DNA from 2 places in the Micromonospora globosa genome. Region 2 is predicted to be linked to the other one. Evidence: riboswitches for the same ligand, from Rfam matches in the RefSeq annotation. Region 2 holds a riboswitch; the other holds the start of a gene.
The links. A riboswitch is a leader RNA that binds a small molecule or an ion and turns the genes downstream of it on or off. The one in region 2 is predicted to bind cobalamin.
Positions count from the first base shown of each region.

Region 1 (4,343 bases), on a different contig from region 2:
GCTGGTGATCCGCCCCCGCTGGTGCCCGGCGTCGGCCGTGGCGATCAGCGACAGCGTTTCCGCCCGCAGGTCGTAGCCGCCGAAGTCGGTGGGGTCCGCGTCGGCGGCGGCCGCGGCGTAGAGCAGCTTGGCGGTGGCCCCGCCGTCGGTGAAGCCCTCGATGCCCCAGTCGTCGTAGCTGTTGTAGGACCGTACGTGTCTCGCGACCTGCGCGGTTGCCGCCTGCCGGGTCGGCGCGTCGACGCCGGTGGCGGACAGCGCGACCAGTCCGTCGATGGTCAGCCCCCAGTCCTCGGGGGCGAACGGGCCGGGCAGCGAACCGTCGGTGAACTCGCCGGCCAGCCAGGACGCGGCCTCGCGGGCGGCTGTGACGTGGGCCGGGGCGGGTGCCGCGACAACGGCCGGCGGGGCGCCGGTGATCGCGGCGAGAGCCGTCACCGTGGCCATACCGAGGCCGGTGGTGAGACGCCGGGACAGGGGCATCAGGGGTGCCTTTCGCAGAGCGGTCGGTGAAACCTCCGGAAAGCACCCCGAGAAACGGACACCCCGCTCCGCGTGCTGCGGTGAGCGGGGTGGTCGGACCTCGGCGGCCCGGACTTCACCCTGTAGACCTCGACAGTGGAAGCCGCTCGTCCCGGGCGGGGCATTCCGGCTCGCGAAAGGGGGACTCTCGCTCACGGTTGCGGGTCAGCGCCGGCTTCGAACCGGCTTCCCCCCGCGCGGGACGTATGCAGTTGTGTGCCCGGCGCACCGGGTGCCGACACCGTACCGCCCGGGCGCGCGACGACGCCAGAGCAGCTGCCGGTACCCGGTGCGCCGCTGGTCACACCACTTAGAAGCGGCGGTTCAGGGAGCGGCGATGCTCGGCGGGGCGCCGGCGCCGAAGGACCAGCCCTCGACACTGCCCGGCGCGGGGTTGTAGCCGGTCGCCCCCGACGTGCTGTAGGACCAGGAGCCGCCGCTGGACGCATGCCAGTACGACCAGTACGCCGTGGCCGGCGGGGTGTTGACGCACGGCTCGGTCGCGGCGGTGGGCTTGCCGTTGATCCGGCAGACGAAGGCCAGGCCCCAGCGGGCGGTGCCGGTGACTGTGAAGCCGGCGGCCTGGAGCGCGGCCAGGCCGGTGGCCGGATCGCCCGGCGCACAGGCGACCTGGACGCCGCCGCCGAGCGCGGCGAAGTCGACGACCACAGTGACTCCCGAGGTGCCGGCGCAGGCGGCGGCGTGCGCCGCCCGGGGCGCGGGTTCGACTGCGGTCAGCGCGACGCCGGCGACGACGGCGGCCAGCAGGCCGGCCAGCCAGGTGCGGACTGTGGAACGATGACGGAACACGGATCCTCCTGTGATCGGGTGAGCGGCGAAGGGTTCACGGGCAGGCGAGCGCCGGTGCGCCGGGGTCGGCGCCGGCGGCGGACAGACGGGCGTACCCGATCCCGGTGAGACCGAGGACGGCCTGGGCGGTCGCCCGGGGTGCGGTGGCCGGGTCGAAGCCGCCGCCGTCGAAGTCGACAGCGCCCCGGTCGGCCGGCGCCCCGGCGCAGCCGACCTGGAGTCCGGCGAGGAATGCCCGGGCCCGCGCCCAGGCCGGCAGCCGGTGGCCGTCGCGCAGGGCCTGCGCGGCGAGGCCGGTGCTGTTGGCGTTCGGCGTGCCGCCCGCGTTGGCGAAGCCGCCGTCGGCACGCTGAACGGACACCAGCCAGCGCAGCCCGGCGGCGGCGTCGGCCGGACGGTCCGCGGCGCGCAGCGCCTGTGCCGCGAGCGCCGTCGCGTCCACGTCGGACGTGCAGACCGGTTGCGCGGGCAGCAGCGGGTAGCCGCCGTCCGGGCACCGGGTGCCGGCCAGCCAGGCAGCTGCCGCCGGCGGCGCTCCGCCCGCCGTACGGTCCAGCGCCAGCAGCGCGAAGGATTGGCTGAACGCGTTGCTGTAGTCGCCGTACGCGGACCGGTCGCTGAACCTGCCGGCCGGCGTCTGGAGCGAGCGCAGCCGGGCGATCAGGTCCACCCCGCCGACGTCGGCCGGGTCGCCACCGCGCACCTGCACGGCGAGGGCGAGCTTGGCGGTCGCACCCGCGTACGCCTCGGAGACGCCGTCGCCGAGGTAGCCGTCGCGGATGTCCGGCCGGGTGACCCAGGCCAGCGCGTCGGCGCCGTGGTCGTCGGCGACGCCGGTGGCGGCGAAGGCGAACACGGCGTCGAGGGTCAGCCCCTGGTCGGGGTACGCGACACCGTCGAAGACCGCCTCGAAGCGTTCGCCGTCGACGAGTTGCCGGGCGAGCCAGCCGCCGGCGGCCTCCGGGCGGGTGAGGGCGGCGCGCTCGGGGGCGGCGACGGCGGGTGTGGTGAGGGTGAGGGCGGCGAGTACGCCGCAGAGGAGCGTGAGCAGGCGGTGCCGGCTTCGGCGGACGACCATCGGAAGCGCCTCTCCGGCCCGGCGGTCGTCGAAAGCCCGGACGACCGCGGCAACGCCGCGTCGACCGGGACTCCGACCCGTGGGCCACGACGGGTGGGGAGCGGATGCACGCGTACGACGGGTATTCGGGCTCGCCGCCGCAGATTTCTCTGGGCGGCCTACCGTTGCGGGCCAGCGCCGGATTTCGACCGGTCTTCCCCCGCACGTACACGCGGTGGTTCAGTTGTCGCGACAGTCTGCTGTGGCCGGAGCGCCGATGTCAATGCGCCAGGAACCGGACACGTGCCGTGACGGCCGGCGGGACGCCCGGTGAAGACCGGGCGTCCTCCACCTCGTGGTCACTGTCAGCGGGGCCGGGAGCCGGTCATCGGCGGAACGGCCCGGTGACGCAGTAGGTGATGCCGCCGGAGGACGAGCCGGTCGTGCCGCGTTGCGACGAGAAGTACAGCCGGTCCCCCGCCGGGGTGAACGCCGGCCCGGTGATCTCCGAACCGCTCTGTCCGGTGATCCGCAGGAAGACCGAGATCTTGTCGTCGGGCGTGATCATGCAGATCTCCATGTTCCCGCCGTCCTCCGCGACGTACAGGTCACCGGCAGTGGACCCGGTGATGTTGTCGACCCCGGTCAGCGGAGGGGTGCCCGGACTGACCAGGTTGTCGTCGTAGGCGAGCTCGTACGTGCCGGCGGCCAGGTTGACCTGCCACACGCGGTTGTCGCCCTTCGTGGTGAACCAGACGGTGTCATCCGCGTAGTGACAGCCCTCGCCGCCGTTGAACGTCTTCGCGCCGGACACCTGCTGCCGGGTCGGGGTGGGCGAGCCGTCCGGGTCGGGCACCGTGGCCCAGGTGAACGTGCCGGAGGTCGCCGTACCGGCGCGGAAGACCTGGAGGGTTCCAGCGGAGAGGTCGCCCCAGGTGGTCGGCACGAACCGGTAGAACTTGCCGTCGGTCTCGTCCTCGGTCAGGTAGACGACCCGGCGGACCGGGTCGGCCGCGGCCGCCTCGTGCTTGAACCGGCCCAGCGCGGGACGCGCCACGGCGGTCCCGCCGAGGGGGTACGTCTCGAAGACCCGGCCCAGGGACACCTCCTCGCAGGAGAGCCAGGTGTTCCACGGTGTCTTGCCCCCGGCGCAGTTGTTATTGGTTCCGGAGAGGATCCGCGACGCCCCGACCACGGTGCCGCTGGAGTCGAAGACGAGGCGTGAGGCACCGCCGCCCGCACCGGCTGACACCTCGGAGTTCGACACGTAGATCCAGCCGGTGCCGTTCGGGAACACGGCGCCACCGTCCGGAGCGTCGTGCCAGGTGTACGACGTCCCCGGCACCGTCCGACGGGATCGTGCGACGATCGAGCTGGTGAAGCCGGCCGGCAACTGGATGCCGTTGGCGTCGGCGGGCTGGAGCCCACCGTAGGGGCCCGCCGCGTTCTGCGCCGGGGCTCCGTACGCCGCCGACCACGCGGTGAACGGCAGCGCGACAGCGCCCGCACCGACGACAGTGGCCCGCAGCATTGCTCGACGATCCATGGAACCTCCTCGGTAGGTTCCCCAGATCTGACCGGGCGGAGCTTACGCACATCGATCTGTTGGATGAACGTCGATGGACGCCTCGGTGCGCGGCGTCGTGTCACCGGCCGTCTCGTCCGTCGCCTGCCGGTGACGGGAGCGACTCGCGGTCGGCCCCCGCCACCGTTCGCACGGCTGGTCAGCCCTTGCGCCACTTCTGGTTGGCCGTGCCCCCGCAGTCCCAGAGCTGGAGCCTCGCGCCGTCGTTGCCGTTCCAGTCCTTGATGTCGACGCACTTGCCGGCCTGGAGGTTGACCAGGTCTCCGGCCGCGTTCAGGGTGAACTGCTGGGCGCCGGTGCCGTTGCAGGTGTAGAGCTGCACCGCCGCCCCGTTCGCGGTGGACCCGGCGTCGACGTCCATGCACTTGT
Region 1 is NZ_JNZR01000001.1:87,406-91,748, reverse strand. It holds gene IF06_RS0100400 (prenyltransferase/squalene oxidase repeat-containing protein) at 1-483, opposite strand, end outside; cobalamin riboswitch at 642-715, opposite strand; gene IF06_RS0100395 (hypothetical protein) at 847-1,332, opposite strand; gene IF06_RS0100390 (peptidase) at 1,367-2,410, opposite strand; cobalamin riboswitch at 2,509-2,645, opposite strand; gene IF06_RS0100385 (alkaline phosphatase PhoX) at 2,775-3,935, opposite strand; gene IF06_RS0100380 (beta-1,3-glucanase family protein) at 4,114-4,343, opposite strand, start outside.
Region 1: it holds a riboswitch for cobalamin, as region 2 does, so the genes downstream of both, IF06_RS0100390 (peptidase) here and IF06_RS0130035 (magnesium chelatase subunit D family protein) in region 2, are expected to answer to the same signal.

Region 2 (4,343 bases):
CGTTCCGCCTGGATACGGCGCTTCACCTCCGCCCAGCCCTCGGCGGCGTCCGCGGCGTGGTCCGCCTCGGTGCCGCTCTTACGGCTCCAGGACCATCCGGAGCCCATTTTGTGCCACTCGACTGGCCCGCCTTCGCCGGTCTGCTCGTGCAGCAGCCCGAGCCTCTCCAGGACGGTCTGTTCCCCGATGCGCCACTTGGCCGACTTCACGAACTGGAACACCCCGATGTCCCAGCCCTGGTTCCAGGCGCGCATCGCCATGCCGAAGGCGGCGGTCGACTTGCCCTTGCCGTTTCCGGTGTGGACCATCAGCAGCGGCCGGTTGCGCCGCTGGCGGGTGGTGCTGCCGTCGTCCGGGACGGTGAGCGGCTTACCCTGCGGCATCAGGCCACCCCCGCCCGCGGAGCGGTCGCCGTGCGAACGACCCCGGTGAGCCCGTCGGCGGTCACTTCACCGAGCGGCACGTGCTCGGCCCTCAGATGAGTGGCAAGCCGGGCGGCGAGGCCGAGCCGGAATCGTCCGGTCTCGCAGTCCACGACGACGACCTGGACACCGCTGGTGGCGAGCGCGGCGGCGGCGCGGTGGGCACGACCCAGCGGGTCCGGGCCGGAGGTGGCGCGGCCGTCGGTCACCACGACGAGCAGGGGCCGGCGGGACGGGTCGCGCAGCGCCTCCCGGCGCAGCACCTCGCCACTGCGTTCCAGGCCCTCCGCGAGCGGGGTCCGGCCACCGGCCGGTAGGTCGGCCAGGCGGCGGGAGGCGACGTCGACCGAGCCGGTCGGTGGCAGGACGACCTCGGCGGTGTGCCGGCGGAACGTCACCAGTGCGACCTTGTCCCGGCGGCGGTAGGCGTCCAGCAGCAGCGACAGCACAGCGGTCTTGACCTGCTCCATGCGGCGGCGGGCCGCCATCGAACCGGACGCGTCCACGCACAGCAGCACGAGGTTCGACTCGCGCCCGACGGTCTCGGCCCGGCGCAGGTCGCCGGGCACGAGCGCGAGGCCGCGACCGCCGGTCAAGCCACCCCGGGAATGCTGATGCGGCGCCGCCGCGGTGATGGTGCCCGGCAGGTGCAGCCGGCCGTCGCCGGACGTGCGCCGCCGCTGCCCGGCGACACGGCCCTGCGGTGTTCGTGCCCGGGACCGCCGGCCGGCCTGACCGTCGCCGGTTCCTTTCACGACCAGCAAGCGGGCACGTGCGGGCTCGCCCGCGGATGCCATCGATGTGGCGGCCTGCCGTTCGGGCTCCGGTACGGGCGGGCTCTCGCCGGGAGAGCCGGGCACGTCCCCGGCCGATCTGTCGTGCCCGGTGTCGTCGGGCAGACCGCCGCCGGGACCGTCGGGTCCGGGGTCGGGGTCGTTGTGGCCGAGTAGGTCGTCCAGGCGGTCCTGGTCCAGGCCGGGCTCGTCGAAGGGGTTGCGGCGGCGGCGGTGCGGCAGCGCGAGACGGGCGGCGATGCGGATGTCCTCGAGTGTCACTCGCGTACGTCCCCGCCAGGCCGCGTGCGCCGCGGCGGCGCGAGCGGTGACGAGGTCCGCACGCAGGCCGTCCACGTCGAACGCGGCGCACAGCTCGGCGATCCTGGTCAGCGTCTCGTCGTCGAGCACGACACCGGCCAGCGAGCGCCGGGCGGCGGCCAGCCGGGTGCGCAGGGCTTCCTGCTCGCCGGCCCAGCGTGTGGCGAAGCCCTCCGGGTCGGCGTCGAATGCGAGCCGGCGGCGGACCGCCTGCACCCGCAGGACGGGGTCACGCGGGGCGGCGACCTCGACCGTCAGGCCGAACCGGTCGAGCAGCTGCGGGCGCAGTTCGCCCTCCTCCGGGTTCATCGTGCCGATCAACACGAACCGGGAGGCATGCTCGACCGAGACACCGTCGCGTTCGACGCTGACCCGGCCGGTCGCCGCGGCGTCGAGCAGCAGGTCGACCAGGTGGTCCGGCAGCAGGTTGACCTCGTCGACGTACAGCAGGCCACGATGGGCCCGGGCCAGCAGGCCAGGCTCGAACGCGACGACGCCGTCTCGCAGCGCGGCATCGAGCTTCAGCGATCCGGTCACCCGGTCGTCGCCGGCTCCGACGGGTAGTTCGACGAGGCGTACCGGCCGTTCGACGACGGGCGTGGGCACGTCGAACGGCCCGTCGGGGCAGACCGCCGAGGGATCGTCCGGGTCGATGGAGAACCGGTCGCCCGCATAGACCCGTACCGCCGGGAGCACCTCGGCGAGGCCGCGCACGGTAGTGGTCTTGGCAGTGCCCTTCTCCCCGCGGATCAGGACACCGCCGATGAGCGGATCGATCGCGACCAGGGTGAGGGCGAGAGTCATGTCGTCGGCGCCGACGACGGCACAAAAGGGGTACTGCGCTGGCATGTAGGGCTCCCGCTCGATCTGCCATGGCGGTCCACGACGCGGCATGCGCCGTGGATCGGATCGAGGCCGGTCTTCGGACTTCCCAGGTCAATGCCTGGATCACCGCAGCGGGCCCTGTGCCGGATTCTCACCGGCTTCCCAGATTCTCCCCGCGACCACGGTCGTGGGGCACCTCGAACCTGTGCATCACCATAGACGCCCCGGTGGCCGGGGCAAGGGCCGGTGGGCGGCTAGGGTGCATCTCCATGGAGGAGCGGGTGACCGTGGTGGGGATCGGGGCTGACGGGTGGGTGGGTCTGCCGGAGCCGTCCCGGGCGCTGGTGCGGGCGGCCGCGACGCTGCTCGGCGGGCGGCGGCACCTCGAGGCGGTGCCGCCCGTCGACGGCCAGCAGCGCGTGGCGTGGCCGTCGCCGCTGCGGGACAATCTGCCAGGTGTGCTCGCCTCCGCGCGAGGGCCGGTTGTCGTGCTGGCCTCCGGCGACCCGCTCGTGTCGGGTATCGGCACGACGCTGCTGGACGTCCTGGGCCCGGAGCGCGTGACGATCGTGCCCGGGGTCTCCTCGGTAGCCCTCGCCCGAGCACGTCTCGGATGGCCGGCCGAGTCCGTCACCACGGTCAGCCTGGTCGGCCGGGACCTACGGCTGATCGTGCCTGCGCTCTCGGCCGGGCGCCGGCTGCTCGTGCTGTCCAGCGACGAGACGACACCCGCGGCCGTGGCCGCGGTGCTGACCGGGCTCGGTTGGGGGCAGTCCAGGCTGGTCGTGCTCGGTGACCTCGGTGCCGCCGGTGAGTCGTGTACCGCGACCACCGCGGCCGGGTGGGACCTGAACGACGTGCCGCGGTTGAACGTTCTCGCTGTCGAAGCTCGCGGTGCCGGTCCGGGCTGGGCCTCGGGCGGCGTGTTGCCCGACGACGCGTTCGAGCACGGCGGGCAGATCACCAAACGTGACCTGCGGGCCAGTGCCCTGGCCCGGCTCGCGCCCGCGCCCGGTCAGCTGCTGTGGGACGTCGGCGCCGGCAGCGGCTCGATCGGTGTGGAGTGGATGCGGGCCTGGCCGACGGCACGGACGATCGCGGTGGAGCCCCGCTCCGACCGGGCCGCGCTGGTGCACCGCAACGCCGCTGCCCTCGGCGTGCCGGGTCTGTGTCTGGTCGAGGGTTCGGCGCCCGGGGCCCTGTCCGGCCTGGACCGTCCCGACGCGGTGTTCGTCGGCGGCGGGGCCACCGTCCCCGGCGTGCTGGACACCTGCTGGGATGCGCTCGGCGCCGGTGGACGGCTCGTCGTGCACGGTGTCACCGCCGAGACCGAGGCGGTGCTGCTGGAGCAGCACAGCCGGCGCGGCGGTGAACTCGTCCGCCTGCACGTCGAACGCGCCGAACCGCTCGGCGGCTTCACCGGCTGGACGCCCGCACGGGCAGTCAGCCAGTGGTCCATCGTCAAGGGAGATTCATGACCGTCCATTTCGTCGGGGCCGGGCCCGGCGCCGCCGACCTGCTCACCCTCCGCGCGGTACGCCTGCTCGAGTCCGCCGACGTGTGCCTGTACCCGGGCACGTACCTCGACGCCGAGGTGCTGGAGCACTGCCGTGACGACGCCCGGCTGATCGACACCCAGCACCTCGACCTGGACCAGATCACCACGCACCTGGTCCAGGCACACGCCGACGGGTCCGAGGTCGTACGGCTGTGCTCCGGTGACCCGTCGCTGTACTCGGCGGTGCACGAGCAGGCACGCCGGCTCGACGCCGCCCGGGTCCCGTGGGACGTCACGCCCGGCGTGCCGGCCTATGCGGCTGCTGCCGCCGCCGTCGGCGCCGAGCTGACCGTCCCGGAGCTGGCCCAGTCGGTCGTGCTCACCCGCGCGCAGGCCCGGTCCACGGTCATGCCGTCGGGAGAGAAGCTCGCCGCGTTCGCCGCGACCGGCGCGACGCTCGCCCTGCACCTGGCGGTCACGCGTACCCGCGAGCTGGCCGCCGAA
Region 2 is NZ_JNZR01000048.1:15,434-19,776, reverse strand. It holds gene cobO (cob(I)yrinic acid a,c-diamide adenosyltransferase) at 1-383, opposite strand, end outside; gene IF06_RS0130035 (magnesium chelatase subunit D family protein) at 383-2,365, opposite strand; cobalamin riboswitch at 2,412-2,556, opposite strand; gene IF06_RS0130030 (bifunctional cobalt-precorrin-7 (C(5))-methyltransferase/cobalt-precorrin-6B (C(15))-methyltransferase) at 2,611-3,819, shown strand; gene IF06_RS0130025 (cobalt-precorrin-4/precorrin-4 C(11)-methyltransferase) at 3,816-4,343, shown strand, end outside.